DNA from 3 places in the Halopseudomonas sp. 4NH20-0008 genome. Region 3 is predicted to be linked to each of the others. Evidence: predicted binding sites of a transcription regulator. Region 3 holds the regulator's gene; each other region holds the start of a gene.
What was found. The regulator LexA, encoded in region 3, represses DNA repair genes until DNA is damaged. The targets are predictions, from matches to a motif close to CTGTNTNNNNANACAG.

Region 1 (8,105 bases), on a different contig from region 3:
GCCGAGGACGTCTACAAGGCACTGATGGAAGCCGACGAAGATGTTGGTCTGGCTACCGTATACAGGGTTCTGACCCAGTTCGAGTCCGCTGGTTTGGTCGTGCGCCATAACTTTGATGGCGGCCATGCGGTGTTCGAACTGGCCGACGGCGATCACCATGATCATATGGTCTGTGTCGATACTGGCGAAGTGGTGGAATTTTTTGATCCGGAGATCGAGCGCCGGCAGCGCGAGATTGTCAAGGAGCACGGTTTTGAGCTTGTGGACCATAATCTGGTTTTGTATGTAAAGAAAAAGGGCGCCTAGGCGCCTTTTTCTTTAGCTCGAAGCTTTAAGCTGGAAGCTTGAAGTGATTCGTGCGGCGCGCTCACTTATATTGACTTGACAGGCAAGGTCGCGAGCTCAGACTGTTCCAGCTTCCAGCTAGACCGCCGACAGCAGCTTCTTCGCGTGGGCCAGCGATTCCTCGGTCATATCGATTCCACCCAGCATGCGCGCGACTTCATTGATGCGGCCATCGGCATTCAGATTGTCGATCCGGGTGCTGGTGGAGTCGCTGCTTTGCTCCTTGCGCACAAAAAGATGGTGGTGACCCTGGGCGGCGACCTGGGGCAGGTGGGTGACGGTCAGCACCTGACCATGCTCACCCAGACGGCGTAGCATGCCGCCGACAATCTCGGCGGTGGGGCCGCCGATACCCACGTCCACTTCATCAAAGACCAGCGTCGGCACCCGTGAGGTTTGAGCTGTGGTGACCTGTATGCCCAGACTGATACGTGACAGCTCACCACCCGAGGCCACTTTGGCCAAGGGTTTGGCCGGCTGGCCGGGGTTGGCGCTGATCAGCAGTTCAACCGTTTCCAGCCCATGTGGCGGGCTGGTGTTCAGTTCCTGCGGGCTGAGCTGAATTTGCACGCGCCCACCGGGCATGCCCAGTTGCTGTATTTCATGGGTGACGGCATTTTCCAGTTTTTCCGCAGCGGTTTTGCGCAGTCCCGACAGCTCCTCCGCCAGTTTTTGGTAGTGCTCGCGGTAGGCTTCAAGCTCTTCCGCCAGTTGGTCGGCATCCAGATTCTGCTGTTGCAGGCTTTCAAGTTCGTCTATCAGGCGCTGCTGCAGGGCAGGCAGTTCTTCCGGGTTGACCCGGTGCTTGCGGGCCAGATCGTGGATCAGGCCAAGGCGCTCTTCGACCACTTGCTGACGTTCGGGGTCAGCCTCGAAATGATCCAGATAGCGGGTCAGTTCGCCGACTGCTTCCTCAACCTGAATTTGCGCACTGGCCAGCAGATTGTGGGCTTCGTCAAGGTTGCGGCTGTGTTCTGCCAGGCCACTGAGACGGCTGAGGCTGGCGGTCAGGGCCTGCAGGACGCTGCCGGAATCATTTTCGCTGCACAGATTGATGACCTGCTGGCAGGACTGCATGATTTGCTCGGCATTGGCCAATTGGCGCTGTTCGCGCTCCAGTTCATCCAGTTCGCCATCCTGCAGGCTAAGGTTATCCAGTTCTTCCAGTTGATAGGTCAGCAGCTGCAGACGTGAACTGACCTCATCGCCCTGCTGGCTGGCGCGGGTCAGCGCCTGTTCGGTTTGTTTGCAGCGCTGTGCGGCCAGTTGTACCTGCCTTGCCAGTTCACTGCAGCCGGCGTAATCGTCGAGCAGGCGGCGGTGGGTGTCGACCTTGAGCAGGGATTGGTGTTCGTGCTGACTGTGAATGTCAATCAGCATTTCACCCAACGCCTTGAGATCCTGCTGCGGGCAGGGACTGCCGTTGATATAGCCGCGTGAGCGACCCTCGGCGGTGATTACCCGGCGCAGAATAACCTGTGGCTCGTCGCTGGCCAGGTCGCGTTCGGCCAACCAGGCGTGGGCTTCGGGGATATGGCTGATGTCAAAGGTGGCGAGAATGTCGGCCTTGTCAGTGCCGGGGCGCACTGCACCGCTGTCGGCGCGATCACCCAGGGTCAGCGCCAGGGCGTCAAGCATGATCGACTTGCCGGCGCCGGTTTCTCCGCTGATCACGGTCATGCCGCTGGCGAGCTCCAGCTCCAGATGATCGACAATCGCATAATTATTCACCGCCAGATGCACCAGCATGACAGTACTCCACGAAAAAGACTCTGGTTATTTATACAGTAGTTTGGTTGGGGCAGACAAGTCTCTGTTCATTAGCCCTTGAAGCGGCGAACAAAGTCCCCATATAGGGTGCAACTATTCGTTGGATGGGTGCTGGAGCGCCCGACAGTATAAGGGGAGAAGCCGATGTCAGACGAACACAGACAGGATCAGGCCGCACAGGCACAGAGTGACGATGGCGTTGATGTCACTACGGGTGATGACCTGGCCGCACGTGTAGAGAGCCTGGAAGAGCAGCTGGCAACAGCGCAGGACCAGCTGCTGCGTGCCGCCGCTGACGTCCAGAACGTGCGCCGTCGCGCCGAGCAGGATGTGGAGAAGGCGCACAAGTTCGCCCTCGAGCGTTTTGCCCAGGATCTGCTGCCCGTGCTGGAAAGCCTGGAGCGTGGTCTGGAGCTGTCGGATCCCAACGATGCAGCCATCAAGCCCATGCGTGAAGGCATGGAGCTGACCATCAAGATGTTTGCCGAGACCCTGGGCCGTTTTCAGATCGCCCCGGTTGATCCGCATGGCGAGCCCTTCAATCCGGAGCTCCATCAGGCCATGGCCATGGAAGAGAGCGGTAATGTCGAACCCAATACCGTGATCCGCGTATTCCAGAAGGGTTACACCATCAGCGGGCGGCTGTTGCGCCCGGCCATGGTGGTGGTCAGCAAGGCTACCAGTGGCAAGCCGGATGCGACCTCAATTGACGAGCAGGCTTGAAATTATTTTCGCTGACCCCATCTAGGGTTCATCACAAGACTTAAACCACGCCGCCGGTAACCGCGGCATGCAGAATCGGAGAAAATGTTATGGGCAAGATTATCGGTATTGACCTGGGGACTACCAACTCCTGTGTCGCCATCATGGAAAACGGCGTGGCCAAGGTGATCGAGAACGCCGAAGGCGGCCGAACCACCCCGTCGATTGTTGCCTTCACCGGCGACGGCGAAACCCTGGTTGGTCAGTCTGCCAAGCGCCAGTCGGTCACCAACCCGCAGAACACCCTGAACGCGGTCAAGCGTCTGATCGGCCGTCGTTTTGAAGAAGACGTGGTCCAGAAGGACATCAAGCTGGTGCCCTACAAGATCGTCAAGGCGGATAACGGCGATGCCTGGGTTGAGGTCAAGGGCGAAAAAATGGCGCCGCCGCAGATTTCTGCCGAAGTGCTGAAAAAAATGAAGAAGACCGCCGAGGATTACCTGGGTGAGCCTGTGACCGAGGCGGTCATCACCGTTCCGGCCTATTTCAATGACAGTCAGCGTCAGGCTACCAAGGATGCCGGTCGCATCGCCGGTCTTGACGTCAAGCGCATCATCAACGAGCCGACCGCCGCTGCCCTTGCCTACGGCATGGACAAGGCCCGTGGCGACTCGACCATCGTGGTGTATGACCTGGGTGGCGGTACCTTCGACGTGTCGGTGATCGAGATTGCCGAAGTTGACGGCGAGCACCAGTTCGAAGTGTTGGCCACCAACGGTGATACTTTCCTCGGTGGTGAAGATTTCGACATGCGTCTGATCGATTATCTGGCCGAGGAGTTCAAGAAGGAAAACGGCGTTGACCTGCACAACGATCCGCTGGCCCTGCAGCGCCTGAAAGAAGCCGCTGAAAAGGCCAAGATCGAGCTGTCTTCCAGCAGCCAGACCGACGTCAACCTGCCGTACATTACCGCTGATGCGTCCGGCCCCAAGCACCTGAACGTCAAGGTGACCCGGGCCAAACTCGAGTCGCTGGTTGAAGATCTGGTCAAGCGCAGCCTTGAGCCCTGCAAAGTGGCGATGAAGGATGCCGGTCTGGATGTATCCGAGATCAACGAAGTGATTCTGGTCGGTGGTCAGACCCGCATGCCGATGGTGCAGAAGGCCGTTGCCGAGTTCTTCAACAAGGAGCCACGCAAGGACGTCAACCCGGATGAAGCCGTTGCCGTAGGCGCTGCGATTCAGGGCGCGGTGCTCTCCGGTGACGTGAAAGACGTGCTGCTGCTGGACGTGACCCCGCTGTCGCTGGGTATTGAAACCATGGGTGGCGTGATGACCACGCTGATCGAGAAAAACACCACCATCCCGACCAAGAAGTCGCAGGTGTTCTCGACCGCTGATGACAACCAGACGGCCGTGACCATTCACGTGCTGCAGGGTGAGCGCAAGCAGGCCGGACAGAACAAGTCGCTGGGTCGCTTCGATCTGGCCGACATCCCGCCGGCACCGCGTGGCGTACCCCAGGTTGAAGTCAGCTTCGATCTGGATGCCAACGGTATTCTCAACGTTTCGGCCAAGGACAAGGCGACTGGCAAGCAGCAGTCGATCGTGATCAAGGCCTCTTCCGGTCTGAGCGAAGAAGAGATCGAGAAGATGGTGCGCGATGCCGAGGCCAACGCCGATGAAGATCGCAAGTTCGAGGAGCTGGCTACCGCCCGCAACCAGGGCGATCAGCTGGTGCATGCGACCCGCAAGACGCTGAAGGAAGCCGGCGACAAGGCAACCGATGCCGAGAAAACCGCTATCGAGACAGCGCTGGCTGATCTGGAAGTGGCGATCAAGGGCGACAGCAAGGACGAGATTGAAGCCAAGATCAATGCCTTGTCTGAAGCGTCCGGTCCGCTGGTTCAGAAGATGTACGCCGAGCAGGCACAGGCCGCTGAAGGCGGTGCCCAGGATGGCGGTCAGCAGGATGCCGGTGATGATGTTGTCGATGCCGAGTTTGAAGAGGTCAAGGACAACAAATAAGTCCTGACACTAGGGCAGTCACCCCCGTCCTGGCGGGGGTGGCAGATTATCACCAGGCAACGCGGGAGCTATTCCCGCGTTGCCGTTTGTGCCAAGGGGTGCCTTATTCATCCCGTCAAAGGAAATCAGAACGATGGCCAAGCGTGATTACTATGAAGTGCTGGGTGTGGAGCGCGGTGCCAGCGAGGCAGAGCTGAAAAAGGCCTATCGCCGGCTGGCCATGAAGCACCATCCGGACCGCAATCCGGATGACAAGGCGGCGGAAGACAAATTCAAGGAGGCCAATGAGGCCTACGAAGTCCTGACCGACGCGCAAAAGCGTGCGGCCTATGATCAGTACGGTCATGCCGGAGTCGATCAGGGCATGGGCGGAGGTGGCGCCGGTTTTGGTGGCGGCAACTTTTCCGATATCTTCGGTGATGTTTTCGGTGACATTTTTGGTGGTGGCGGCGGCCGTGGTCGTTCCAGTGCGCAGCGCGGCAGCGATCTGCGTTATACCCTGGAGCTGGATCTGGAAGAGGCGGTAAGGGGTTCGGAGCAGAAGATTCGCGTACCCACGCTGGTGGGTTGTAAAACCTGCGATGGCAGCGGCGCCAAAAAGGGCACCAGCCCGGTTACCTGTACTACTTGTGGTGGGCATGGCCAGGTGCGCATGCAGCAGGGCTTTTTCTCGGTGCAGCAGACCTGTCCGCGTTGCCATGGCACAGGCAAGATGATCACCGACCCTTGTAATGACTGCCACGGTCACGGCCGGGTGGAAGAGCAGAAGACGCTGTCGGTCAAGATCCCGGCCGGTGTCGATACCGGTGACCGTATCCGTCTGGCGGGTGAGGGTGAGGCCGGTGTGAATGGCGGCCCCTCCGGTGATTTGTACGTGGTGGTGTCGGTGCGTGAACACAAGCTGTTCCAGCGCGACGGCAAGAACCTGCATTGTGAAGTGCCGATCAGCTTTGTTGATGCGGCCTTGGGTGGTGAGCTGGAAGTACCAACCCTGGATGGTCGGGTCAAGCTGAAGATTCCCGAGGGCGCGCAAACCGGTAAGCTGTTCCGTCTGCGTGGCAAGGGTGTGGTACCGGTGCGCGGTGGCGCGCCAGGTGACCTGTTGTGTCGCGTGGTGGTCGAAACCCCGGTCAACCTGACGAAGCGTCAGCGTGAGCTGCTGCAGGAGTTGCGTGAAACCCTCCAGGCCGAAGGCGCGGATCAATCGCCGCGGGCCAAGAGCTGGTTCGATGGGGTAAAGAACTTCTTTGAAGACATGAAATTCTGAGCGGAGCAGGCATGAGACGAATAGCGGTTATCGGTGCGGCCGGACGCATGGGCAAGACCTTGATTGAAGCGGTCGGGCAGGCGGATGGCGCGCAACTCAGCGCTGCCATTGAGCGGCCGGAAAGCACCCTGGTCGGTGCTGACGCCGGTGAGCTGGCTGGTCTTGGTCGTCTGAATGTGACCATAGTTGGTGATCTGCGTGCGGTGCTGGATGATTTCGATGTGTTGATCGACTTTACTCACCCGAGCAGCACCCTGGTCAACCTGGCGCTCTGCCGTGCCGCTGGCAAGGCCATGGTCATTGGTACCACGGGCTTCAGTGACGAGCAGAAGCAGCTGTTGGCGGACGCCGCACGGGATATACCCATCGTCTTTGCCCCGAACTTCAGTGTGGGGGTCAATCTCTGCCTCAAGCTGCTTGATATGGCCGCACGGGTCATGGGCGATGAGGCCGATATCGAAATCATCGAGGCCCACCACCGGCACAAGGTTGATGCGCCCTCAGGGACTGCGCTGCGCATGGGTGAAGTCGTGGCTGATGCGCTGGGTCGCGATTTGGCCAAGGTGGCCGTGTATGGGCGTGAAGGGCAGACCGGTGCGCGTGAGCGCGAGACCATTGGTTTTGCGACGGTGCGGGCAGGTGATGTCGTTGGTGATCACACCGTACTCTTCGCTACCGAAGGTGAGCGGGTGGAGATTACCCACAAGGCCTCGAGTCGCATGACGTTCGCCAAGGGCGCTGTGCGATCGGCGTTGTGGCTAAGTGATCGCGCACCCGGTTTGTATGACATGCAGGATGTGTTGTCGCTGAAGGATTGATGTCGGCATGCAAAAAAAGGGGCGGTGATCCTGTGATCACCGCCCCTTTTTTATGCCTGTGTTAAATCGACTGGATCAGGCTTCGCCGAGCACCTGTTCACGTGACAGGTCGTTCAGGGTCTTCACATTGCGCTGCAAGTAAAAAGCGGCAATGGATGGCACCCAGTTGTTCAGCGGATCCTGCAGGCGCGGCTGGATAAAGTTGTACTGTTTTTCCAGGCGCAGCAGGGCATCAGATTGTTCAGGGTAGAGGCTTTTCAACTGCAGGGCACGAGCTACGATGCTCTGATCGAGCATATCGAACAAACCGTCCTGGTTCTCCAGGAAGTACACGCCGACCGAGCTGAACATATTGTTCTGATACAGCAGCAGGATCTGGCTGGTTTCCAGGCTCTGCTGATGCAGGGTCAGCAGGCGTTCCGGCGCATTGGCAGCAGGAATGGCTTCGGCGTAATGGCGTGCAGCAACGCGGTCAAACTCGCCATGTGCCTGCATGATGCGGTTTACCGTAGACAGGCTGTAGTGGGCCTGGTCTTCGCCCATGGCTTCAAGTTCCTGGATCAGCAAAACAAAGGTGTTGGATAGTACGGCCAGGTCATCGGGGTTGCCGAGCTGGTTGATCATGCGCGTCATGTTGGCCAGCGAGCGGTTATAGGTGGTGCGATGGCTGGGATCGCGAACCCGCTCGAACAGGTTGTTGTCGATCAGCATGTAAGTGGCGGCGGTGAATCCTTCGCTGCGCAGCTCATGTAACGTCTGCAGGCGTTGTATGTCGGCCTGAGCCAAGGGCGCCAAACATAGCAATGTCAGCACTAATAAACGTTTCAGGTGCAATACCATGGTGTAGTCCCCGAGTCCTTTTTTGTTGTTGTCAGCCAATGCAGCCAAATTGCGCCACGTGCCCAGGTTTTGCAGCGCAAGTGGGCCGTGGCAATGCCTGTTATTGCTGTAGCAATGCTGTTTTAACACAGTTGACGGCGGCAATGAAACATTGGCGCTGATTGTATTCTGCAGACTGTGCCGCAGAGCGCGCTGATCAGTGTGGATATTCTTCAGGCAAGTCGTTACAATTGTTGGCTAATCAATCTATTCAGCGCGCATCTGACAGTGCATTGCGGCGGGATGAAGTGTCCAGCACCTCATTCCCGCTTTTGTGCAGCCCGCGTTTGGTAAAAT
Region 2 (8,105 bases), on a different contig from region 3:
TAAGATACAAAATTCATTTCCGTAAAAATAAGTCAAGATACATGTCGATTGTGTGGCTTTTTCTTGCCGCGGTATCAGTGCCATTAATATTTTTTTATGCGACTGATGGTCAGGTTACTGGAAGGAGAGGAAGGGTCTATTACATTTATGAATCACCGTTTGGTTTTTATCTAACGATCCTCTTGTATGCGCTTTTTCCGATCTTGTGTGTTGTGCACGCTTATTTTTACGGATCGATGTTTGTTGGGAGGTCATCAAAAAAAATACGAATACATAAAGTATTTTTATCAAGGGCTATCGTTAGATATAACTTAAAGAATTATCCTGGCGCAATTTTGTTTTTCGAAAAGGCAGAAAAGATTAAGCCGCTTGATTTTAGCAATAAGAGGCTTTATCAAAATGCGTTGAAGCAAGTTGGCAATGGAAAGAATTGAAGAAAAAGTGAGCAGATTTATTTGTCAGTACAGGCCCTCGATTATTGGGCCCCAAGCCGCTGATCTTCAAAGTTACACCTCACCCAGGCGCTGCGCCAATCCGACGTCAGCGCCCGGTGATGGCCTTGCGGCCAGGGAGTAACGCTTAGGTCTGAGGCTTGATCAGGAACTTCTCTCCGGTGGCTTGTTTGCCGTATACCGCGATCGCATCCATCTTTAGCGCACCGGCCAGAGAGACCTCATGGGTGTAGTGACTGGCGAAGGTGGTCTTGATTTCGGCGGCTACACGTTTACGCATGGCGACAACGGTATTTTGGCCAAGCTTGCCCAACGCATTGAACAACAGGAAACCGTTCACACCCCAGGCAAAACCGAAGGTGCGGTTAAGGGTGATCGGGCCGCGATCCAGGCCGCCATAGATATACACCTGTTTGAAGATGGTCGATCCATACACGCTGTATTCAGTGATGTCGCGAGAAACGGCGGCTTCCATGCAGGTGAGAATATCGCTGGCCAATTTGCCGCCACCGATAGGGTCGAAGGCAATGGTTGCGCCGGTTTCGATCAGTGCCTGGGTCAGGTCGGCCATAAAGCTGTCGCTGCTGGAGTTGACCACGTACTTGGCACCTTGGTCGCGCAGCAGCGCTTCCTGTTCAGGCTTGCGGACGATATTGACCAGGTCGATGCCGTCGGCGATACAGATGCGGTTGAGCATTTGTCCGAGGTTGGAGGCGGCGGCCGCATGGACGATTGCCTTGTGACCTTCGGCGCGCATGGTCTCTACCATGGCCAGGGCGGTCAGCGGGTTAACGAAGCTGGAAGCGGCTTCGACTGCCGTGGTACCCGACTCCAGCTCCAGACAGCTTTGTACGTTGGCGCGCAGGTATTTGCGGTAGCTACCGCCGCCAATGAACGCAACGGTTTTGCCCATCAGACTTTGTGCAGCGGCGGATGAGCCGGCTGCGATGACGGTGCCGGCGCCTTCGTTGCCCACGGGTATCGCCTTACCGACGCGCTTTTTAACGGCGCCCATGAACTTGGCGGGAACGTCGGCACTTATGACCGGGCGCTCGGCGCTGCCGGATTGGCTGGCAGTTGTCATATCCGCCACACTGAACATCACGCCCAGGTCGGACGGGTTGATGGGGGCCGCTTCGATGCGGATGATCACGTCATTCTCGCCGGGCTGGGGTATCTCGATTTCGCGCAGGGCAAGTTCCAGCTTGTTGTCTTCACTGATGGTTGAAACAAGTTCGATGTTGGTGTCTGACACGTTGTTCTCCTGCAATCGTTAAATCGAATCAATGGAGTTGGGCCATTGATGGGTTTAGTGAATAGGGTCGGTGATGCGCTCGGGCCACGCGACTAATCATAGGCTAGTCGGTGCCAATTAGGTCGTAAACATGGCGATATCATCCGATCACCAGCGTTTATGACGCAAAAAACCGCTTCAGCAAAGAGGCAGGCCCTGCCTTTAACTTCTTACTCAAACGGTCAAGTTAGCTAAGGACATGATCTGATAGCAGACCTGGGCCAAAGCCCCGGAGTACTTTGAAACAGGATATGATTCAGTCAGCAGCAAGACCGATCTGTAGCTAAGCTGTGCTAGCTTACCTGTGAAAAGCTAACCGTTTCTGATAACTGTCATTGGAACTCCGTGGAGCGCCCATGAACAAGGCTGGGCTGGTCATAACCTGTACAACGCTTTTTGCCATGCTGGGGCCTGGCCTGCCCGCCATGGCGCAAGACGCCGTTCGCCTGTATGCCGATCATTATCCGCCATTCAATATTCAGACCGAGACGACGGTGGAGGGCACCAACGGGCTTCTGCTCCAGGCCGCGTTCGATGAGCTGGGTATCAGTACAGAGCATGTGATCATACCCTGGACCCGTGCCGAGCGAAGTGCGCGTACACAACCCAATACCTGCTTTTATTCTGCCGCCAGAAGTACCCGGCGCGAACCACACTACCAGTGGGTCGGACCCTTATCGGCCGAGTATGTGACGCTCTTTTCCCTGGCCGAACGCCCGGTTCACCTGAACAGTCTCGAAGAGGCGCAGAACTGGCGAGTCGGCGGACAGCTGGGTGATACCTACGTGCAATGGGTCATCGATCAGGGCGTAGAGGTTGAAGCCCTCGGTGGAGAGGGCAGCAGCTTCGACAAGTTGCTGCACGACCGTATAGATCTCTGGGTCGTCGGTAGCATTGCCGGACCTTATATCGCTCAACTGAGCGGCACCAGGCTGCTGCCTGCCTTCCAGAGCGAAAAGCGTTATGAACTCTGGATGGCCTGCCATAAAGATTTTCCCAGTGAAACCATTAACCAGCTCAATGCCCTGATTGCCCGATATCAAGAGGATGGAACCCGCGACCGTATCATGGCGGGCTATGGACTGGAGCCCTAGTGTTACATAACGTGGGAGTAACAGTTGGGCTGACTATCAAGGACACTTGCCAGAGGACCTTCGGCGGCGGGACATCGTTAGATTTGCCATTGCGCGATCATGGGGAATGATTTGATCCGGATGCAAAAAAGGCCAGAGAAATCAGCTCTCTGGCCTTTTTTGTTGCCTGTAAATCAGCCTGCGTTCTACTTGATAAACAGCATTTCGCGGTATTTTGGCAGAGGCCACAGGGTGTCTGCCACTTCGGTTTCCAGGGCATCGGCATGCGATCGAACTTTATCCATCAGCTTGCGGATGTCGTGGGCACAGAAGTTCATATGGGCTTCGATTGAGTCAAAGTCATGCTTGCCGATAGCGGTAGAAAGCTCAGCAACGGCGGCAATCATGGCATTGGTTTCAGCGGCAATGGAGCTGGCAATCGAGCTATCCAGCTGGATGCCCAGGCCCGTCATGCCGGAACTGGTCATGGCCAACTCACCAAGATACTGGCTGGCTGAGGGATAGATCATGGTTTTGGCCATCTCGATCACCAGTTTGGCTTCGACCTCGATGGACAGAATGTATTGCTCGGCGTAGACCTCGAAGCGGCTTTCAAGTTCGACCGGTGACAGCACGCCGGTCCTTGAAAACAGCTCACGGATAGACTCGTCGCGCAGGTAGGGGAGTGCATCGGCGGAGGTAGGCAGGTTTTTCAGGCCGCGCTCTTCAACGGCCATTTTATGCCACTCAGCGGAGTAACCATCACCGCCGAAGACCACGTTGCCATGCTCTTCCATCAAGGTTTTCAAGACTGTCAGCACGGCTGCTGTCTTGGCTGAACCCTTGGCCAGTTCGGTCTCGAGCTTTTCTGCAATCCAGTCCAGGGAGTCCGCCAACATGGTGTTCATCGCCACCAATGGACCGGATACTGATTGCGCCGAGCCAACGGCACGGAATTCGAAACGATTGCCGGTAAAGGCGAAGGGTGAGGTGCGGTTGCGGTCACCCGGATCGCGCTCGAACTTTAGAATCTGTGACAGCCCCAGGTCCATCTCCCCGCCCTGAGTGGACGAAGCGATTTTGCCATCCTTGATATCCTGGAAGACTTTTTCCAGTTGATCACCCAGGTACACCGAGAGGATCGCCGGCGGTGCCTCGTTGGCGCCCAGACGATGGTCATTGGAGGCCGAAGCAATAACGGCGCGCAGCAATGGCCCGTATTTATGGACGCCGCGAATCACTGCGCCACAGAACAGCAAAAAGTACAGGTTGTCGTGTGGTGTGCTGCCTGGGTCCAGCAGGTTGCCCTGGGTCGCATTACCGACAGACCAGTTAACGTGCTTGCCAGACCCATTGACACCGGCAAAGGGCTTTTCATGCAACAGGCACATAAAGCCGTGTTTCTTCGCCGTACTTTTCATCAGGGTCATCATCAGCTGCTGATGGTCGGCAGCGACGTTGGCGGACTCAAAGTAGGGAGCAATTTCAAATTGGCCAGGAGCGACTTCGTTGTGATGGGTCTTGGCGGGGATGCCCAGGCGATACAGCTGGTCTTCAAAATCCTGCATGAAGACCTGGACGCGCTCGGGTATCGCACCGAAGTAATGGTCATCAAACTGCTGACCCTTGGCGGGGGATGCGCCAAACAGAGTCCGGCCAGCCAGCAGCAGATCCGGGCGGGCATTGGCAAAATTGAGATCGACCAGGAAGTACTCCTGCTCCGCACCGCAGCTTGAGTTCAGGGTGCCGATGTCGGTTTCGCCCATCAGCGTCAGCACCTTGCGCGCTGCCGTATCCATCGCAGCGTTGGAGCGCAACAAGGGGATTTTCTTGTCTAGCGCTTCACCTGTCCAGGACATGAAAACGCTGGGGATCATCAAGGTTGAACCGTTGTCGGTATGCATGATGAACGCTGGGCTGGTGGGATCCCAGGCGGTGTAGCCACGGGCAGCATTGGTCATGCGCAGACTGCCGTTGGGGAAGGACGAGCCATCGGGCTCGCCCTTGATCAACAAACTTCCGGCAAACTCGGTAATGGCATTACCGTCCGAGTTGGTCAGAATAAAACCGTCGTGTTTTTCGGCGGTGATATTGGTCATCGGATAGAAGATATGTGAGAAGAACTTGACGCCTTTGGACAGCGCCCAGCTTTTCATTGCTGCGGCCACCACGTCCGCCACCGCAGGAGCCAGTGGCGCACTGGTTTGGACGGTTTTCTTGACTGCCTTGAATGCCGCCTTGCTGAGCATCTGCTCCATGCGGGCCAGATTGAATACATCTGTTGCCCAGATATCATCCAGAGGTTCTGGTTTGTTTACGGCGATTTTTGCACGGCTGGTGATGTGTGAAATGGCAGCCAGGCGGGATTCGTTTATGCTCATTTTTTATCCTTTAATGCGGTAGTTGTTGAGCTGTTTTCCATTCCCGGCGGGTGTCGGGAAGCTCAGTTCCATGAGAGAAAGTTGATGAGCAATGCAATGAAACCGGCCGGGGACCATGCAGTATTGCTGCCCAATTCCTGTCACACGCAAAAAGCAGACCAATACCCTGGAAAATATTCGTCCCCCGCAAAGCCCTGGTTTTAACGAATGGTCACCAGGGCAAACTGCAGAATTGAGCCGCTTTAGTAGGCAAATTGGGCTAAGAAGGTGCACGAAGCACCAGGATACAACACTGGAAAATGGTCGCGCTGACTGTCCTTGCCATTGCCGCTAGCGCACAAATCCAGTCAGGCATGTCACCGGCCTACTGAAGGGGATGAATCTGTTGACGCAGGCTGGCATAGTCAGGGCAGCGTAACGCCCTTATTACCGAGGAACAGGCATGTCGCAATACGACCCTTTGATTGATTCTGCTGCTGCGCGTCTGGGCGCTGTACTGCGGCGCAGCGGCTGGACAGCCACCACAGCGGAGTCCTGTACGGGAGGTGGTATAGCCGAAGCAATTACCCGTGTCAGCGGCAGTTCAGCCTGGTTCGAAACCGGATTTGTGACCTACGCCAATGCCAGCAAGCAACGTTGGCTGGGTGTCAGCGCAGACGATCTGCAACAACACGGCGCGGTCAGTGAGCTAGTGGTCCGCGCCATGGCGGCGGGGGCTCGGGAAGCCGCCGGAGCGCAGATAGCCGTGGCCGTCAGCGGTATTGCCGGGCCTGACGGAGGCAGCACCGAGAAGCCGGTAGGTACGGTGTGGTTTGCCTGGTCCGGGCCTGATGGACAACTGGTCAGTGAATGTCGCCGGCTGCGCGGGGACCGCCGATCTGTGCGGGCACAAACGGTATTGCGGGCATTGGAGGGCCTGTTCAAGTACACATCGGAGTGGGGTGAGTGAGTCATTGCCAGGGGGGTAGGCGCGGGCGAACTTCTGTGGAATAATACTGACCATATATACAGTAGTTTGTTGAAAAGTGCGCCGCGGCGCCCACCATACCAAGAGGATGCACACAATGGACGACAACAAGAAAAAGGCGCTTGCCGCGGCTTTGGGTCAGATTGAACGTCAGTTTGGCAAGGGCGCCGTGATGCGCATGGGCGACCATGAGCGTATGGCGATTCCAGCCATTTCCACCGGCTCCCTGGGTCTGGACATCGCCCTGGGTCTGGGCGGTCTGCCCAAGGGCCGGGTCGTCGAAATCTACGGCCCTGAGTCTTCCGGTAAAACCACCCTGACCCTGTCGGTCATTGCCCAGGCCCAGAAGCAGGGCGCCACCTGCGCCTTCGTTGATGCCGAGCACGCACTGGACCCGGAATATGCTGCCAAGCTTGGCGTCAATGTCGATGATCTGCTGGTCTCCCAGCCGGACACCGGTGAGCAGGCGCTGGAAATCACCGACATGCTGGTGCGCTCCAACGCAGTAGACGTGATCATCATCGACTCGGTAGCGGCGCTGGTACCCAAGGCCGAAATCGAAGGCGAGATGGGTGACCACCACGTTGGCGTTCAGGCCCGCCTGATGTCCCAGGCCCTGCGTAAGATTACCGGTAACATCAAGAACGCCAACTGTCTGGTGATCTTCATCAACCAGATCCGCATGAAGATCGGTGTGATGTTCGGCAACCCGGAAACCACCACGGGTGGTAACGCGCTGAAGTTCTATGCCTCGGTGCGTCTGGATATTCGCCGTACCGGTGCGGTCAAGGATGGCGACGAAGTGGTCGGTAGTGAGACCCGCGTCAAGGTAGTCAAGAACAAGGTCGCGCCACCCTTCAAACAGGCCGAATTCCAGATCCTGTATGGCAGCGGTATCTATCACAATGCCGAGATTATCGATCTGGGTGTGCAGATTGGTCTGGTCGAGAAGTCCGGTGCCTGGTACGCCTACAAGGGCAACAAGATCGGGCAGGGCAAGGCCAACGCCGCCAAGTACATGGAAGAAAATCCCGCGATTGCCGACGAGATCGAAAAGGCCATTCGCGATCAGCTGCTGCCCAAGCCGACCAAGAATCCTGCGGTCAGCGCCGAGGTTGGCGCCGACCTGGACGCCTGAGCGGCGCGTCTGAAGCATGTTTACCCGCACCCAGCTTGATGGCGCCAATGCCATCAGGTGCTGCGCGCTGGACCTGATAGCCCGGCGCGAGCACAGTCGTCGCGAGATGCAGCGCAAGCTGCATCAGCGGGGTGCGGACAGGGCGGAGACAGAAGCGGTACTGGATCGGCTCGAGGAACAGGGCCTGCTCAGTGATGAACGTTTCTGCGAAGCCTATATCCATGCCCGGCATCAACGCGGTATCGGCCCGCTACGTCTTCGCGAGGAATTGCGTCAGCGCGGCGTTCACGACAATCTGATTGAACGCACGTTGCTCAGCAGTCACTGTGATTGGGCGGCATTGGCCAACGAGGTGTTCAGCAAGCGCTTTCCCGAAGGCCTGGCCAGTGATCTGGCAGAGCGCGGCAAGCAGCAGCGCTTCATGCAGTACCGGGGATTTGCCGGACTGCCTGACGACTGATTCAGAGTCAGTCATCAGACATTCATACTAGGGTCTTTTATACGGCCAGCCTGGTGGCGAGACCATCTGGCTTCAGAAGGCGATCTGTTCCTGTTGCTCAGGAATAGTGGCCAGCCAGCCGAGTTGATCCTTGATCGCCGTTGCCAGCGCCTGACTTTTCTCCAGCTCGCCATGTACCAGATAGATTTCCGGGCTGTGCTTGAAGTGCTTGAGCCAGTTGATCAGCTGTGACTGCCCTGCGTGGGCAGAAAAGCCGCCGAGCGTATGTAGCTGTGCTTTCACTGCTAGACTCTGATGAATCACGCGTATGTTCTTCTCGCCGTCTACCAGGCGTCTACCG
Region 3 (8,105 bases):
GGTCACTATGCTCCACACCCAGCCGCGCCAATACCATCAGCAAACGCTGACGCAACGACGCATCGTAAGGGTGGGTGAAGTCGATATGCGTAACCGCTTGCAGATCATCCTCAAAGAAGGTTGAGCTGCGCCCCCAGGTGTAATCAATCAACTGGTGCGGCACGCAAAAATGCCCAACGCCCATCGCCGGATTGATGCCACCAACGGCATTGACCGCCAACACGGCTTCGGCACCTGCCTGCTTCAGCGCCCACAGGTTAGCCCGGTAGTTGACCCGATGCGGTGGAATGCGGTGCGGATGACCATGACGGGCCATGAACAGCAACTCACGATCGCCCAATTGACCTCTAACCACCGCGCCGGAAGCATCGCCAAAGGGCGTACTGGCGCTGGCCTGCCCAATATGGGTAAGGCTGGGCAACTGGCTTAAGCCGGTGCCACCGATAATCGCCAGTCTAGTCATGGGACGCCACCTCAGCTGGCTGGCGTAACGTCATACCGTCAGGCATATGCAGGGTTGAGGTCGGGAAGGCCACCTCGGCCTCATGGGCGGCGATGATATCCATGATCCTCAACAACACATCTTCCTTGACCCGGTGAAACTCGGCCCAGACCGGCGTAGTGAAGCAGTAAATGAAAAAGTCCACGGACGAGGGTGCACAACGATCGAAATAGACCATCTGGGTTTGATCCTGAGCAATATCCGGGTGCGCCTTGAGCATCTCACGCACGGCCTTGACGATAGGCTCCATACGTTTGATGTCGTCGTAACGAATACCAATATGCTCAAAGATACGACGATGGCTCATGCGCGAAGGGTTCTGTAGCACCACGTTGGTAAAAATCGCATTGGGTACGTAGATCGGCCGCTTGTCAAAGGTTCTGATACAAGTCAAACGCCAGCCAATGTGCTCCACCGTGCCTTCTATCTCCTTGTCCGGCGAACGAATCCACTCACCCACTGAAAAAGGGCGATCCAGATAAATCATCAATCCGCCAAAGAAATTTGCCAGCAAATCCTTGGCAGCAAAACCGACGGCAATACCGCCAATGCCGCCAAATGCCAGAACACCTGACACGCTGTAACCCAGAGATTGCAGAATGACCAATGCGGCGGTAATCAATACGGACATGCGAAGCAATTTGCCAATCGCACTTACCGTGGTCTTATCGATGGGCTTTTCACGGTAGGCCGGATCAACCAGGCGCTGCTCGACCTGGATCACGAGTCGCAACAGAAACCAAGTCAACAACACAATCAAGAGTACGTGCTGAAAACTGTCCAGCGCCGATGCCACACCCTCATCCATTTGCTCAGCGGTAATCTGCCCTGCCCATAACAAGCCCATGCTCCAGATCATCACCCAGAGCGGGCGTCGGGCCGCAATCACCAGCGCATCATCCCAGACACTCCGGGTTTTTCTTGCCTTGGCTTCGATACGATCCAGTACCAGCTTGCCTATATAGGCCAGTACCAAAGCAGCAAAGACAATGGCAAACACCTTGTAAACCCAGACATCAACACCCGACGGCAAGGCATCAAGTGGCAAAGCATCGATCACATCATTCAGTACACCGGTCACAGCAAACCCACCTCTTTCAAAGCAACAACAGCCGACCTCCAATTAGGATCGGATTTGTAATCAATACCCACCTGGCGCCGAGCACGCATCACCGGCAAATGCACTGGTGCGTGCAATTGCAGACGTTGCGCATGCACCAGCGCCTGTTCCGCAGCCGCGCGATCGTTGCACACCAGCAGCATGTCACCACCCGCTGCCAGAGCCGCATCAACGCGCTCAACCATGCCGCCGACCACATGCGCACCCGCCATGCTCAGGTCATCACTGAAAATGACGCCCTTGAAACCCAACTCGGTGCGCAGAATGCTTTGCAACCAGCGGGTTGAAAAGCCTGCTGGCAGACTGTCTACAGCCGGATAGACGACGTGGGCCGGCATGATCCCATCGAGCTGGCGAGCCAATGCAACAAAGGGAATCAGATCGCTGGCACGGATTTCGGCCTCGGCACGCTCATCCACCGGCAAGGCAAAGTGGGAGTCGGCTTCAGCCCAACCATGCCCAGGGAAGTGCTTGCCGGTTGCCGCCATACCGGCGGCATGCAATCCGGCTATATACGCGTTGCCAAGCTCGGCAACGCGTTGCCCCTGCTGACCCAGGGATCGATCACCAATCACCTGGCTACGGCCATAATCCAGATCCAGCACCGGGGCAAAACTGATATCAATGCCGCAGGCTAGGATTTCGGTCGCCATCAGCCAGGCCGCCTGGTGCGCCACCTGCTCGGCCTGCCCTTCCACCAGGGCACCAATGTCGCCCAGGGGTGGCAAACGCAACACATCACGGCGCAAACGCTGCACACGCCCCCCCTCCTGATCTATGGCAATCAGCATGTCAGGACGCAGCGCACGAATCGAACGTACCAACTCTCTCACCTGGGCAGGCGACTCGGTATTGCGCGAAAACAGAATCAACCCACCGACTTCAGGTTGACGCAGCAGGTGACGATCAGAGGGGTCAAGCCAGGTACCGGCAACATCCAGCATCAGGGAGCCGTGTTTCAACTGAAGTACTCCAACAGGTTCATGTAAACGGGGTTACGCATCCAGCGACCCCTCTTCGATCTCAACCGCACAACCGACCGGCGTCATGGCAAAGAGTTCAAGCACATCCTCATTGCGCATGCGAATGCACCCATGAGACAGGGGAATGCCCATGGGTTGATCGTCAGGCGTACCGTGAATATAGATGAAACGCCGCTGCGAATCGCAGTCAGCGCCTCGATTAAAACCAGGCTGCTCCCCGCACAACCAGAGTATGCGACTCAGAATCCAGTCACGCTGAGGATACTGACTAGCCAGCTCAGGGCTCCATATCTCACCGGTAGGTCGTCGCCCAACAAAGACTGCAGCACGGGGTTGCTCGGCGCCAATCCGCGCACGAACACGATGCCGCCCCCGTGGCGTGCAACCCGACCCCTCGCGTTCTCCTGGCCCTTTCAAGGCGGTCGATATCGGGTACAGGCACACCAACTGGTTCTGCCGGTAACCGGCCAACTGCTGAGAAGCAAGGGAAACGCGGATGTTATCCAGCGCCATGGGCATCTCCGGTGCAAAGTGCACACCATAACGGATCAGCCCTGATCGGGGAACAGGGAGCGGCTCAGTCGAGCAGGATTAGTCGGCAATCAAGCTGCAAGCGACCGCTATCAGACCGGTTCAGCTACCACCCGGCTATCGGGTGACTGAGCCTTGGGTACCGCCATCGCACCCTCAGCTCGCATGCCAGCGGCTAGAAAAGGCACCATCAAAGCGAGGACTTCATCAATCCCGGTATGGGTATCAAATTCAGCCTCGGCAATAGCCCGCAAGGCCTTCATGCTCGACATGGTAAAGGCTGCACTGCCCAGCATGAAGTGAACACGCCAGAACAGTTCACGCGGAGGCAATTGCGGGGCAGCGGCAAAGACCAGCTGCATGTACCGATGGAAAACCTTGCCGTATACCTCTCCCAGATACTTGCGCAGATGCCCCTGACTTTGACTGAACGCCAGACCCAAAAGGCGCATGAAAGTTGAAAGGTCATTGCCGCTGCGTGGCTTCACCGTCAGCGCCTGCCTGACCAGCATTTCAAGTAATTGTTCGAGGCTAGGACCCGGCTTGCCCACGGATAACCCCTGCCGATCCAGCTCCTGATCCAAGCTACTGACAAAGGGGTTAAGAAATCGCACAAAAACCGCCTGAATGAGCGCTTTCTTGGAACCGAAATGGTAATTGACCGCAGCCAGGTTAACCCCGGCTTTGCTGGTAATCAGCCGCAGGGAGGTTTCGGCAAAGCCTTTTTCGGCAAAAAGTTGCTCAGCTGCATCAAGGATGCGCTCAACGGTATCAGAATGGGCCATGTCGGTATCCGTAAATAAACGATTGTTTGAAACATACGTTTCAAACACAGTTGATGTCAAGCATTACGGGGGACCCGCGACGGACTGTCGCGCTCAACTTGTAAAACATATTAAAACCTGAAGCAAGGGATGCGCAGAATAAACTGCTGCACACTGTGCGCCTTAATCGATACCTGAGACACGGAACGTCATGGCTAAAGCGCCGCTGCTTGCTCTTCACAAACAACTGTATATAATCACAGCTACTGTATATACAAACAGGTGGACGCAATGCAGAAACTGACCGCACGGCAGCAACAGATTTTGGCCTTCATCAAGGAATACATGGATGCCAACGGTTATCCGCCTACTCGGGTAGATATTGCCAAGGTACTGGGCTTCAAGTCGCCCAATGCTGCCGAAGACCACCTACGCGCCCTGGCCCGCAAGGGCGCGATTGAAATGATTCCGGGCGCTTCGCGCGGCATACGCCTGCCGGAACAGGAAGAAGACAGCAGCGAAGACCGCCTGCCCGTCGTGGGCCGCGTAGCAGCCGGGGCACCGGTACTGGCATTGGAAAATATTGAAGACCACTGCCAGATCGATCCTGCCTTCTTCAGTCCACGGGCTGACTATTTACTGCGCGTGCAAGGCATGAGCATGAAGGATATTGGCATCATGGATGGTGATCTGCTCGCCGTACACCGCACCGATATCGCCCGTAATGGCCAGGTGGTTGTGGCGCGCATCGGTGATGAAGTGACCGTCAAACGGTTCCAGAAGCAGGGCCGAAAGGTTCTGCTACTGGCAGAGAATCCTGAGTTTGCTCCTATTGAAGTAGACCTGGCAGAACAGGAATTAACAATTGAAGGCTTGAGTGTCGGCGTTATTCGCCGCTAAGGGAGATAAATCATGTTGTATTCCCGTCACCATCCCAGCATTGCCCAAGTAACACAGGAAGACCTTTTCCATCAGGCCATGATGGCTACCCACTATGTTAGACCCGCAAAAAAGGTGCTGCCACCTGTTGTCACAACTCCGGATCCGGATGTCGACAGCGGCTTCAGCGAAATGTGCCTTAATGGTGCCCCGCGCCAGTGCCTGCAATGGCTGGCACCGGTCCTGCGCGAATTGAGTCTGTCAGTGGCAGACAGCTGGCTGACCCTGCTCGACCCGCCACATAGCGTCAGCCACGCCTGGCTGCGCAGCGCTGGCCTGGATCCTCAGCGTATTCTGATCGTGCGCAGCAAGTCCGGCATGAACTCACTCGAACTCTGTTGTGATCTGTTGCGCCTAGGCTGCAGCCATACCGTGGTCAGCTGGCTGGATACCGACGCAGGTACGCTCAGGCGCGCACTGCTGACGCAAGCTGCACGGGACGGCCGTTGCCGCAGTCTGAACATTCGATTGGACAGTGCTGTAGCGGCCTGAGAGGCCACTCCCGGACGGCAGAAAGGGAGAAGAAAATAGTCAGCTGGCAGTGGATAGGTTGCGGTGGCTAGCCTGAGCAGGATTGGCCACCGTCCTTTTAGTGCAAAACCCGATCTTCACTTTCGGGACTGCCCTCTTCCATGACTTGCCCTGCTATCTGCATACCGGCACTGATCATGGCCTTGGCTACTTCAATATAGTGCCCCTGCAGATAGTCCTGAGCATCCTGCGAGAACTCGATAACCACCAAGGGCTCGGCATCCTCGTCGGAGCGACGCAATGCCACCTTGCCGTTGGCCAGTTCAACAATCTCGAGAAAGGGTGATGGCATTTCAGGCCTCCTTTTACGTGGCCGCGCAGTCTAACACAGACACGCCATCCACCGCATTGTGACTACCACTCGAGCATGCCTTCACGGTAGCAGGCGATACGCTCAGCCAAGGCCGCCTGCGCCTCCCGAGCGTCTTCCAGCCCCCACTGGCGCTCCTGGCGCTGAGCACTGGAGGCAATCATGTTGTCTTCTGGCGGACGACTTTCCTCCGCCTTGGGCGGTGCCTGCAACTGCTGCCATCCCGTCAAGAGTCTCCCCAGCCAGCTATCCTGTTGTTCGGCCAATTCGTTCAATTCAGCCAACTCAGGTCCGGGAAAACGCTCTACCGTGGCCCGATTCAATGCCTGATCCAGCGAGCGAACCTCAAGCAAAGGCCAGCGATAACGGTCCGCCACCTCATGCACCAACGACACCAGCGCCCGATTCAAATGGAACAGTGCGTGCTCACGGTGATAGCGCGCCAGAGTAACACTGGTCAGCGTATCGGCCGCCAACACATCCGCCCAGGCATCGGTTGCAAGACGGGCAAAGTACATTGCCTGATTGGTACGGGTATAGACTTCGTTAGCCATGGGTAATCACCCTCAACCTTTGGCCTTGGCCCGACCATCATCCACGGTCCAGCGCTTGCCATCATAAAAGGCCCGCCATCCACTCGGCTTGCCATCTATTTCACTCTGTACATATTGCTCCTTTGTCTTGCGGCTGTAACGAATTACCGACGGGTTGCCATCGGGATCGGCTACAGGCGCATCCAGGAGAAAGTGGTACTTGGCATCAATCTCGCTGCGATGCGGAATCAGCTCTTTAACCAGAGGCGCCCTGGTTTCACGATTTTTCGGAAACTGACTGGCGGCCAGGAACATGCCGGATGCACCATCGCGCAAAACAAACACATCATCGACCTTGTCGCAGCGCAGTTCAGGCATCTTCACCGGGTCCATCTTCGGCGGAGCGGCTTCACCGCTTTTCAGCAGCTTGCGGGTATTCTTGCACTCGCTGTTGGTACAGCCGAAATACTTGCCAAAGCGACCGGTCTTCAACTGCATCTCGCTGCCACACTTGTCACAATCGAGCAACGGACCGTCATAACCTTTGATCTTGAACTGGCCCTGCTCAATCTCGAAGCCAACACAATCAGGATTATTACCGCAAACGTGCAACTTGCGTTTTTCATCCACCAGATAGCTGTCCATTGCGGTGCCACACAGGGCGCAGCGATGCTTGTTACGCAGCACCCGGGATTCGCCTTCATCGTCATCGGCAGCCACTTCGTTGCCGGGCACCAGATTGACCGTCGACTTGCAACGCTCCTTGGGTGGCAAGGCATAACCTGAACAACCCAGGAACACACCTGTAGAGGCGGTTCGAATCATCATGGGGCGACCGCACTCCTTGCAGGGAATATCCGTCAGGGTCGGCTCATTGGCACGCATGCCCTTGCCCTGATCGGCCGTCTCGGCAACGCTGAGCTTGAGTTTGAAATCGCTATAGAAATCGTCCAATACGCGCTTCCACGGCAGTCCGCCCTGGGCCACTTCATCCAACGACTCTTCCATGGTCGCGGTAAAGCTGTAATCCATCAGATTAGGGAAGCTTTCAGCCAAGCGTTCAGTGACGATATCGCCCATTTTCTCAGCGTAGAAACGCCGGTTGGTCTGCGATACATAACCGCGGTCCTGAATGGTCGAAATGATCGAGGCATAGGTCGAGGGGCGGCCAATACCGCGCTTCTCCAGCTCCTTGACCAAGCTGGCCTCAGAATAGCGCGCTGGCGGCTTGGTAAAGTGCTGCTTGGGGTCCAACTGCTGCAGAGCCAACGCAGCATTGACCTTGACGTCAGGCAACACCTCGTCTTCAGCACCTTTGCCCTGCTGCGGCATGACCCGAGTATAACCGTCAAACTTGAGGATACGGCCCTTGGCGCGCAACTCGAAATCACCTGCGGTGGCAGTGATTGAGGTAGACAGATACTGAGCCGGGGTCATCTGACAGGCCAAGAACTGACGCCAGATCAGCTCATAGAGCCGCTCAGCGTCTTTTTCCATACCCTTGAGGTCACCGGTCTTGAGTTTTACGTCAGATGGCCTGATGGCTTCGTGGGCCTCCTGAGCGCCATCCTTGCTGCTGTAAACGTTAGGCTTCTCCGGCAGGTACTTGGCGCCGAAGTTCTTTTCAACATAGTCACGCGCCATACCAATCGCATCGGCCGACAGATTGGTCGAGTCGGTACGCATATAGGTGATGTAGCCAGCTTCATACAGCCGCTGGGCCATCATCATGGTTTTCTTTACGCCAAAGCCCAGGCGCGTGCTGGCGGCCTGCTGCAATGTCGATGTGATAAAAGGTGCATTGGGCTTGGACGAGGTTGGCTTGTCCTCACGCTTGGAGACGCTGTAATCAGCGCCCTTGAGCAACCCCATAGCACGGTCAGCCTGCGCCT

Region 1: recN (DNA repair protein RecN) is a predicted target of LexA. The motif match lies at 2,118-2,133, and genes of this name have one in related genera.
Region 2: recA (recombinase RecA) is a predicted target of LexA. The motif match lies at 6,196-6,211, and genes of this name have one in related genera.

What each region holds. Positions count from the first base shown of each region.
Region 1 covers NZ_BAAJMD010000020.1:22,883-30,987, reverse strand. The annotation lists gene fur (ferric iron uptake transcriptional regulator) at 1-306, shown strand, start outside; gene recN (DNA repair protein RecN) at 424-2,094, opposite strand; gene grpE (nucleotide exchange factor GrpE) at 2,260-2,838, shown strand; gene dnaK (molecular chaperone DnaK) at 2,928-4,844, shown strand; gene dnaJ (molecular chaperone DnaJ) at 4,978-6,111, shown strand; gene dapB (4-hydroxy-tetrahydrodipicolinate reductase) at 6,123-6,929, shown strand; gene AC27HQ_RS16110 (hypothetical protein) at 7,005-7,769, opposite strand.
Region 2 covers NZ_BAAJMD010000007.1:19,050-27,154, reverse strand. The annotation lists gene AC27HQ_RS08565 (zinc-binding dehydrogenase) at 580-1,707, opposite strand; gene AC27HQ_RS08560 (substrate-binding periplasmic protein) at 2,103-2,840, shown strand; gene AC27HQ_RS08555 (glutamine synthetase III family protein) at 3,026-5,200, opposite strand; gene AC27HQ_RS08550 (CinA family protein) at 5,643-6,149, shown strand; gene recA (recombinase RecA) at 6,265-7,305, shown strand; gene AC27HQ_RS08540 (regulatory protein RecX) at 7,322-7,765, shown strand; gene AC27HQ_RS08535 (MBL fold metallo-hydrolase RNA specificity domain-containing protein) at 7,838-8,105, opposite strand, start outside.
Region 3 covers NZ_BAAJMD010000004.1:158,383-166,487, forward strand. The annotation lists gene AC27HQ_RS05970 (S-methyl-5'-thioinosine phosphorylase) at 1-463, opposite strand, end outside; gene AC27HQ_RS05975 (mechanosensitive ion channel family protein) at 456-1,583, opposite strand; gene nagZ (beta-N-acetylhexosaminidase) at 1,580-2,566, opposite strand; gene AC27HQ_RS05985 (L,D-transpeptidase family protein) at 2,618-3,118, opposite strand; gene AC27HQ_RS05990 (TetR/AcrR family transcriptional regulator) at 3,229-3,921, opposite strand; gene lexA (transcriptional repressor LexA) at 4,192-4,800, shown strand; gene AC27HQ_RS06000 (SulA-like leucine-rich domain-containing protein) at 4,813-5,331, shown strand; gene AC27HQ_RS06005 (hypothetical protein) at 5,429-5,662, opposite strand; gene AC27HQ_RS06010 (DUF6586 family protein) at 5,725-6,234, opposite strand; gene topA (type I DNA topoisomerase) at 6,247-8,105, opposite strand, start outside.